DNA from 4 places in the Aminobacter sp. P9b genome. Region 3 is predicted to be linked to each of the others. Evidence: riboswitches for the same ligand, from Rfam matches in the RefSeq annotation. Region 3 holds a riboswitch; each other region holds the start of a gene.
The links. Region 3 has a riboswitch for cobalamin ahead of WHT83_RS05030 (TonB-dependent receptor domain-containing protein). Riboswitches for the same ligand answer to the same signal wherever they lie in the genome.
Positions count from the first base shown of each region.

Region 1 (2,193 bases), 2.0 Mb from region 3:
GCCACCTGCAACGCGTGCTCGGGCGCATCGGCCTGCTGCAGATCGACTCGGTCAGCGCCGTCGTGCGCGCCCACTACATGCCGCTCTATTCGCGCCTCGGCCCCTACCCCATGGCGCTGCTCGACGATGCCATGCAGCCAAAGAAGCGCATGCTCTTCGAGTACTGGGCGCATGAAGCTTCCCTGCTGCCGTTGGAGACCTTTCCGCTTTTGCGCTGGCGCATGGCGCGGGCCGAGGACGGGATGTATGGCGGGCTTTCCAAGTTCGGCCGTGCGAACAGGCCCTACATAGAAGAGATCTTTCGCCAGGTTGTCGACCGCGGTCCGATCGCCGCGTCCGACATCGAAGGCGCCAAGGGTTCCGGCGGCTGGTGGGGCTGGAGCCAGGAGAAACATGCATTCGAATGGCTGTTCTGGGCCGGCCGCATCACCACCCATTCGCGCCGTGGCTTCGAGCGCCTTTACGATCTGCCCGAACGCGTCCTGCCTTCGGACATCCACGCACTTCCGATCCCGGCTCCGACTGATGCGCATCGCGAACTGCTGCGCATCTCGGCACGCGCCCATGGCGTGGCGACCGCGATCTGCCTGCGCGACTATTTCCGCCTGTCGCCTGCCGACATGAAGGGCCGCCTCGAAGAACTGGTCGAGATGGGCGAACTGATTCCCGTGCGTGTCGAGGGCTGGGATCGACAGGCCTATCTCCATGCCGAGGCCCGCATCCCGCGCAAGGTCCACGCACGCGCCCTCCTCGCCCCCTTCGACCCGCTTGTGTTCGAGCGCACGCGCGCCGAGCAGCTTTTCGACTTCCGCTATCGCATCGAGATCTACACGCCGGCGGAGAAGCGCCAGTACGGCTACTACGTTCTGCCCTTCCTGCTTGGCGAGCGCATCGTCGCCCGCGTCGACCTCAAGGCCGACCGTCCGGCGGGCGTGTTGCGTGTCCATGCCGCCTATGCCGAGCCTTGCGCGCCGGCGGACACGGCAAGCGAACTCCACGAAGAACTGAAGCAGATGCGCGACTGGCTCGGCCTCGAACGCATCGAGGTGACACCTGCCGGCGACCTCGGACCTGATCTGAGCGACATTGTTGGTCGTTCCATTGCGTTGACTCCACCCCACGCGAAAGCCTAAATCGCCGACAGACGGTCCTTCGCCCGCAACGGCGGAGGCTAAGAGGGAATGCGGTGCGGCGCATATGCGCCTAATCCGCGGCTGTCCCCGCAACTGTAAGCGACGAGCCAAGGCCGGTAACCACTGGGATGTCCTCCCGGGAAGGCGGTGCGAAGGCGACGACTCGCGAGCCAGGAGACCTGCCGTCTCAAACATTGATCCGATCGCCTGGCGGGTGTCCCAGGCAAGGAGCCTGGTATTTTGGAACTCGACGGCAATCTCTCGGTCGAAATTCTGGACGCATCCTGCGATGCTGCCGACGACGCGCGCTCCGCTGAAGTGACCATCCTCGTCTGCTCCTCCTGCCGCGACGAAACCGGGTCGGACGCCCATCCGCGCGCAGGAGAAAGACTTGCCGAATCCGCCCGCCGAACTGCGGCCAGCGAAGGCATCAACGTCCTCACTGTCGAATGCCTCGGCAACTGCAAGCGACGCCTGAGCGCAGCACTGATCCGCGACGGCGCATGGAGTTACGTCTTCGGCGACCTCAGCACGACGTCGGGCGAAGACCTCGTCACCGGCGCAAAGCTTTTCGCCACCTCGACCGACGGCCTCATCCCCTGGCGCGGCCGGCCCGACAGCCTCAAGCGCGGCCTCGTCGCGCGCATTCCTCCCCTCGCCCTTATCAAGGAAGACAAATGACCGCCTCCGTCGAACGCGTTCCCTGCACCGTCGTCACCGGCTTTCTCGGCGCCGGCAAGACCACCCTGCTGCGCAACATCCTCGAGAACTCCAAGGGCAAGCGCCTCGCCATCATCGTCAACGAGTTCGGCGATGTCGGCATTGACGGCGAGATTCTGAAGGGCTGCGGCGTTGAGGCTTGTCCCGAAGAAAACATCGTCGAACTGGCCAATGGCTGCATCTGCTGCACCGTCGCCGACGACTTCGTGCCCGCCCTCGACCAGATCCTATCGCTTTCGCCGAAGGTCGACCACATCCTGATCGAAACCTCGGGCCTGGCGCTGCCCAAGCCGCTGGTCCAGGCCTTCCAGTGGCCGAGCGTGAAAAGCCGTGTCACCGT
Region 1 covers NZ_CP150082.1:3,908,140-3,910,332, forward strand. Annotated here, with positions in the region: gene WHT83_RS19265 (winged helix-turn-helix domain-containing protein) at 1-1,133, shown strand, start outside; cobalamin riboswitch at 1,129-1,335, shown strand; gene WHT83_RS19270 (DUF1636 family protein) at 1,404-1,814, shown strand; gene cobW (cobalamin biosynthesis protein CobW) at 1,811-2,193, shown strand, end outside.
Region 1: linked by a shared signal. The riboswitch ahead of WHT83_RS19270 (DUF1636 family protein) and the one ahead of WHT83_RS05030 (TonB-dependent receptor domain-containing protein) in region 3 are both predicted to bind cobalamin.

Region 2 (2,193 bases), 1.2 Mb from region 3:
CCCGAGATGCAGGCGTGGCGGCGCCTCGCCAACTCACTGTTCCAGGCCGCGGAGAGGAAGACGGCTTCAGCGGGATCGGGCATCCAGAACGTTCTGTACGAGCAGCACCTCCTGGAACTGTTCCTGCGCAGCCAGCCCAGCAACATGAGCCTGTTCTTCGACGACCGGAGGCAAGGTGCGGCACCTCGCCATCTCAAGCGCGCCGAGGAGTTCATCCGCGCCCATGCCGCCTTGCCCATCGGGCTGCACGAGATCGCCGGCGCCGCCGGTGTCGCGCCCCGGACGCTGCAACTTGCCTACAGGAATGCCTTCGGCATCTCGCCGCTGCGCGCGCTGACGCGCGAACGCATGCGCCGCGCCCGCTTCGACCTGGTGGCGAGCGAAGCCACCGTCACCGATGTCGCTCTGAAATGGGGCTTCACCCACTTCGGCCGCTTCGCCGCCGAATACAGGCATGAATTCGGCGAGCTTCCGCGCGAGACGCGACAGGCGCGCCACGGCTTGGGCCGCGCCACGCACGAAATGGCCTGACGAACGTCCCGCTAGGATTTGGCCAGCGAGGGTTTGACAGGAGCGGCAGCGCGCAGCGTCTGCTTGCGACCGGTTGGCTCGTAGGCAAACTCATCGACCACACGGCCGCCGAGCAGGTGCTCGGCAACGATGCGGTCTATGGCGGCCTCGGTGACGCCGCCATAATAGGTCCCCTCGGGAAAGACCTGGATGACGGGGGCGAGGTTGCAGGGGCCGAGGCAGGTCGACTTGCAGCTCATGGTGCCGTCGCCGCTGACGCGCAGCTTCTGGCGGTCCTGCTGGTTGCGCAGGTGACCCCACATGAGATCGGCGCCGGCGGCGTTGCACGGGCCGCCCTGGCAGACCAGCACGCGACGTTTCTGTGCCGGGATCAGCGACCCCTCCGGCACCAGCTTTTCGGCAGGCGGAACGGGAGCAGCCACTTCTGCGGTTTCGACAAGCCCGGCCATCAGCGCCGGCAGGAGCGCACTGTCGGCGAGGCCCTGTGCGATGCGGACATTGGGCCATGGCGCGCCATCCTCGGCCTGCCAGCGGCGCAGCGACTTGGTGAGCCAGGCGGTGAAGCTCGGCTCGATCGGCAGCATCAGCGGCAGGATGAGAATGTCGGAGGCACCGGCCTCACGCAGGGCTCCGAGCGCCTCTCGCAGCGACGGCGTGCCCTGCTCTGTGAAGCCGAAGCTGGCACCGGCGACGCCGGGAAGCGTGGCCGCAAGGCCGGCGAGTTGCTGCATCTGCCTGTAGGGCGCAGCGGCAAAGGCCGACTTGGCGACCAGCAGCACATGCCTTTGCGGCGCGGAGTTGTTTTCGCTTGAGTTCGACACCTGCAATCCCTGACCAGCCGTAGCGGGATTGCGGCAACGCAGGCCAAAGCCGGTGCCGGATGGCTACCGTTTCAACCCGCGCTCCTGTGGTACACCCCGCCCACGGAACCTCACTTGGTCAGGCAGGTCTCCTGGCTCGCGGGTCGTTGCTTCATCGCCCGTCTTCCCGGCTTCATGCCAGTGACGTGGTGGGCAATGTGGCTATTCACCATTGGGCATGATCGTTTCCGAAAAGCGGAAACCACTTTTCGGGACCATGCCCTGACCGCTCACAGTTGCGGGGCAGCTTCGGCTTCTACCGAATTCCCTCTTAGCTCCCGCCGAGAGGCGGGAGAACCATAACCACGCGGCAAGCTATAGGCGCGCATCGACAAGTCAAGCGCCTAAAGCTGCTCCGACTATTCCGCCGCCTCGGCGAAGGCGGCAGGCACATAGTTGAGGATCGGTGCCAGCCAGCGCTCCGTCTCTGCAACCGACATGCCCTTGCGCTTGGCATAGTCCTCGACCTGGTCGCGCTCGACCTTGGCGACACCGAAATAATAGCTTTCCGGATGCGAGAGATAGAGGCCCGAGACCGACGAGCCCGGCCACATCGCCATGCTTTCCGTCAAAGTCACGCCGGCATTGTTCTCGGCGTCGAGCAGGCGGAACAAGGTCGTCTTTTCGGTGTGGTCGGGCTGCGCCGGATAGCCGGGCGCCGGGCGGATGCCGTGATAGGCCTCGCCGATCAGCTCGTCGCCCGACAGGCTTTCGTCCGTCGCATACCCCCAGAACTCCTTGCGGACGCACTCGTGCATGCGCTCGGCGAAAGCCTCGGCGAAGCGGTCGGCCAGCGCCTTGA
Region 2 covers NZ_CP150082.1:4,707,927-4,710,119, forward strand. Annotated here, with positions in the region: gene WHT83_RS23205 (AraC family transcriptional regulator) at 1-531, shown strand, start outside; gene WHT83_RS23210 ((2Fe-2S) ferredoxin domain-containing protein) at 543-1,352, opposite strand; cobalamin riboswitch at 1,456-1,708, opposite strand; gene metH (methionine synthase) at 1,751-2,193, opposite strand, start outside.
Region 2: linked by a shared signal. The riboswitch ahead of WHT83_RS23210 ((2Fe-2S) ferredoxin domain-containing protein) and the one ahead of WHT83_RS05030 (TonB-dependent receptor domain-containing protein) in region 3 are both predicted to bind cobalamin.

Region 3 (2,193 bases):
GATCGCTGCCGTGGCGCTGAGCTGCGGTTATGCCGATCCGTATCATTTCAGCCGCGACTTCCGCCGCATCGCCGGCCAGTCGCCGAGCGAATTCAGGCGCGCGCAGGGGCAATAGCGGCTCTGCACGACATGATCGCTGGCCCATTGCCTGCCCGTCGACATGCAACGCCGTTTCGGGCAGGCTGCAATCCTCGCCCCACCAGCATGAGCGCACCGAGATGACGTCCAAGCCAGCGGTCTACGAATTCACAGCGGCCATTGTGCGCGAGCCGGCGCGATCGGTGGTCAACGGCCTGCGCGCCGATGACCGCGGCAACCCGACCTTCGACGGCGTCAAGGCCGAGCATACGGCCTATGTCGCTGCCCTGCGCGCGGCTGGCGTCGAGGTGACGGTGTTGCCGGCGCTGGAAAGCTTCCCGGATTCGATCTTCGTCGAGGACCCGGCATTGGTGTTTCCCGAAGGGGCGATCCTGCTCCGTCCAGGCGCCGAGACCCGGGTCCACGAAACGGCTGAAATCGCACCGACGCTGCGAAAGATGTTCGAGACGGTGCTCGACCTGCCCGCGCCCGGCTTCGCCGATGGCGGCGACGTTCTGACAACGCCGAAAAGCGTGATGATCGGCCTTTCGGCGCGCACCGACCGCGCCGGCGCTGGCGGCCTGATCGCCAGCCTGGCGAGGCTCGGACGCAAGGGCGAGGTCGTGCAGACGCCGGAAGGCGTGCTGCATTTCAAGAGCGACTGTTCGCTGCTCGACAGCGAGACCATGCTGTCGACAAAGCGGCTGGCGCGTTCGGGCGTGTTCAAGGATTTTCGCGAGGTGCTCATCCCCGAGGGCGAGGAGCCCGCCGCCAATGCGCTGCGCGTCAACGACGTGGTGATGGTCGGGGCCGATTACCCCCGGACCATCGAGATGCTCGACAAACTCGGCTACAAGGTGGTCGCGCTCAAGACCACCGAGATCGGCAAGATCGACGCCGGCCTGTCCTGCATGTCGCTGCGCTGGCATCGCGGCCAGCTCTAGAGATCGAAGTTGCGGCGGCAGTTCGAGGGAAGCTCGTCCCGCACGGGGCCAGCATTGCATGGGGCAAGTATAGCGCAAGCTTCACCACGATGTAGAGATCGCGACAACAGCACAGTTCATATACGACATCGGCAGGCAACGATGCGACGAACAGTAATGCGCCAATTGACAAGGCTTCCGCCGACTGTCTAGTTTCGACCCCGGAATCGGTTCCACCGAGAGGTGGATGAAAAGGGAACGCGGTGAGGCCGAAGGCCAAATCCGCGACTGCCCCCGCAACTGTAACCGTTGAGCCTCTTCCATCATGCCACTGAACGCATTCGTGCGTTCGGGAAGGCGGAAAAAGGCGATGACACGGAAGTCAGGAGACCTGCCCGTTCCGGTCACCCATGCTTGTCCACGGGGTGTGGTCAGGCGCGGTCGCCCGTGGCGGTGACATTGAAAAGTGTTGCCGCATGCGGAAGGCCGCCGGGTCAATCTTGTCCCAAAGTCTGCCTGCCGACCTGTCTTGCCTGCGGTTTGGAAACCGGGTGCGATGCTTGTCGCGCCCACCGAACCATTTGGGGGCAGAATTGCTGAGACTTACCCTGGCCGCCGGCGCAATTGCGCTGGCAATTCCAACGCAATCCCAGGCGCAGCAGGTGCCCGCGGCCGAAAATGCAACCGTACTTCGGCCGCTGGTCGTTACCACGCCGCTGCGACGCGAGACGGCGCTCGTTCGCTCGACGTCGTCGGTCACCGTCATCGATGAGGAGGAACTCAAGAAGTCGGCGGCGCCCGACTTGCCGTCGCTGCTCAAGCGCTACACCGGGGTTTCGATCATCGGCTATGGCGGCCAGGGAGCTTCCTCCAACGTCTACCTGCGCGGCATGTCGGCCGGGCAGACGCTGGTGCTGGTCGACGGCGTCCGCACCGCCTCGGCAACCAGCGGCACCAGTTCGATCTTCAACATTCCCCTTGCCTCGATCGAGCGCATCGAGATCGCCAAAGGCCCGCATTCGGCCCAGTACGGCGCCGACGCCATCGGTGGTGTCGTCAACATCATCACCAAGCAGGGTGGCCAGTGTGCCGACGGCCGCAGTGCCTGCGCCAGCATCACGACAGGCGTCACCCATCCCTGGGGAGGCTATGTCTCCGCCGATATGCGCGGCCGCAGCGAGGGTGGCGTCGA
Region 3 covers NZ_CP150082.1:1,008,119-1,010,311, reverse strand. Annotated here, with positions in the region: gene WHT83_RS05040 (AraC family transcriptional regulator) at 1-115, shown strand, start outside; gene WHT83_RS05035 (dimethylarginine dimethylaminohydrolase family protein) at 219-1,022, shown strand; cobalamin riboswitch at 1,213-1,415, shown strand; gene WHT83_RS05030 (TonB-dependent receptor domain-containing protein) at 1,412-2,193, shown strand, end outside.

Region 4 (2,193 bases), 1.3 Mb from region 3:
CCCTGGCCAGACCTCGTTCACCCGCCAGCAGGTGCCGCTCGGCCTTGGCCATGCGGTGTGGTGCGCGCGCGAGCTGGTCGGCGACGAGCCCTTCGCATTGCTTCTGCCCGACATGATCATGCAGTCGGAAAAGAGCTGCATGCGCGAGATGGTCGAGCTCTATGCCGAGACCGGCAACAACATCATCGCCGTGCAGGAATGCGACCCTGCCGAGGCGCACAAATATGGCATCGTCGGCAAGGGCAAGGCTGTCCACACCGGCTTCGAGATCGAAGGCATGGTGGAAAAGCCGAAGCAGGGGACGGCGCCTTCGAACCTCTTCATCAACGGCCGTTACATCCTGCAGCCGGAGATCTTCGACATCCTGGCCAAGCAGGAGCGCGGCGCCGGCGACGAGATCCAGCTTACCGATGCGATGCTCAAGCTCGAGAAGCAGCAGTCCTTCTACGGCTACCACTATCGTGGCCGCACCTTCGATTGCGGCTCACCGGAAGGATTCGTCGAGGCCAACGTCGCCTTTGCGCTGTCGCGCACGGATATCAACGAGCGCATGGCGGGTGTCATCGAGGGCCTGCTCAACGAGATGAAGCCGGGTCGCTGACTTCGCTTCAGATGTCGCCCGCGCGCCAGGTTTGGACGCGCGGGGCGATGGCCATCGGCGTCAGTGCCGTGTAGACATCTCCTGCCAGGTGCCCGCAGCGATGCGGGAGAATCGGGAACACGGTGAAAATCCGTGGCGTGCCCAACGCTGTAAGAGGGACCGCATCGGCAAAAGCCACTGTTCGTTGAACGGGAAGGCGCCGAAGGCGGGTTGAACTCGAGCCAGAAGACCGGCCCGGCAGAAATCGTCCATCGCATGGTCAAGCGGCGGAAACCGATTGCTCGCCAGGGGACACGCGATGCCGGCCGACCATACCCATGCCAGTTCAGGCTGTTTCGACACGGCAGCGCAGGATGCCGTCTACCGCGCCATCTTCACGAGGCGCGACGTGCGTAGCCATTTCCTGCCCGACCCGCTCGACGACGAGGTACTGGCGCGCCTGCTGATGGCAGCCCATCACGCGCCGTCGGTGGGTTTCATGCAGCCGTGGAACTTCATTGTCATCCGCGATCTTCAGCGCAGGCAGAAGGTCCGCGACCTGTTCCTGGCCGCACGCCAGCAGGAACTGCCCCATATCGCCGAGGAGCGGCAGGCGCTGTACCGCAAGCTCAAGCTCGAGGGCATCTGCGAGAGCCCGCTCAATCTCGTGGTCACCTGCGACCGCAGCCGCTCGCAGAACTCGCCGCTGGGGCGATGGCACAATCCCGAAATGGACCTCTACAGCACCGTCTGCGCGGTGCAGAATTTCTGGCTGGCGGCGCGGGCCGAAGGCGTCGGTGTCGGCTGGGTCAGCATCATCGACCGCGAGGCGCTCAAGCAGGTGCTAGCCATTCCCGAACATGTCGTGCCCGTCGCCTATCTCTGCGTCGGCCGGGTCAGCGAGTTTGCGCTGCGGCCTGATCTCGAACGGCATGGCTGGGGCAGCCGGCTGCCGCTTGCGGAACTGGTCATGAGCGAGATCTTTGGCGGCGATGGCGAGAGCGGGTTGAAAGAAACCGTCACTGGCCTGTGCGCTGGTCGAACCGCGGCTTGACGTGGCTGGTGACGGCGGACCTCGATGCCCCCTTGTCGGTTCTCGTCCGCGTCTGGCTTCTTTCGCGTCTCGGCATAGATTCCCGACGCTCGTTCCTCGCTCGCGAGGTCGGGACTGACAGTTTGCAGGGAGTGCTTTCGCAAGAGTCCGCATGGGATTCCCTTTGGCGAGTGCGTGTAGAGCGATCGCCCGCTTCTACGCACCGTCGGTTCAAGCTATTCTAAAAGAGCTGGGGCGGAGGATTTGCATCATGGCGAAGCTCGTTTTTGGAATGAACCAGTCCTTGGACGGCTACGTCGACCACATGGCGTTTGGGCCAAGCCCAACGCTTTTCCATCACTTCATCGAGCAGGCGCGCGACCAGGTGGGTAGCGTGTACGGTCGCCATTTGTACGAGGTCATGCGCTATTGGGACGAGGATCATCCCGAGTGGGACGCGGCGAGGCGCGACTTTGCGGCTGCCTGGCGGAGCCAGCCGAAGTGGGTCGTGTCGCGCTCTTTGAAGTCAGTCGGCCCCAACGCCACGCTTGTCGACAATGACATCGAGGCGACGATACGT
Region 4 covers NZ_CP150082.1:4,685,628-4,687,820, reverse strand. Annotated here, with positions in the region: gene galU (UTP--glucose-1-phosphate uridylyltransferase GalU) at 1-601, shown strand, start outside; cobalamin riboswitch at 671-854, shown strand; gene bluB (5,6-dimethylbenzimidazole synthase) at 900-1,634, shown strand; gene WHT83_RS23115 (dihydrofolate reductase family protein) at 1,885-2,193, shown strand, end outside.
Region 4: linked by a shared signal. The riboswitch ahead of bluB (5,6-dimethylbenzimidazole synthase) and the one ahead of WHT83_RS05030 (TonB-dependent receptor domain-containing protein) in region 3 are both predicted to bind cobalamin.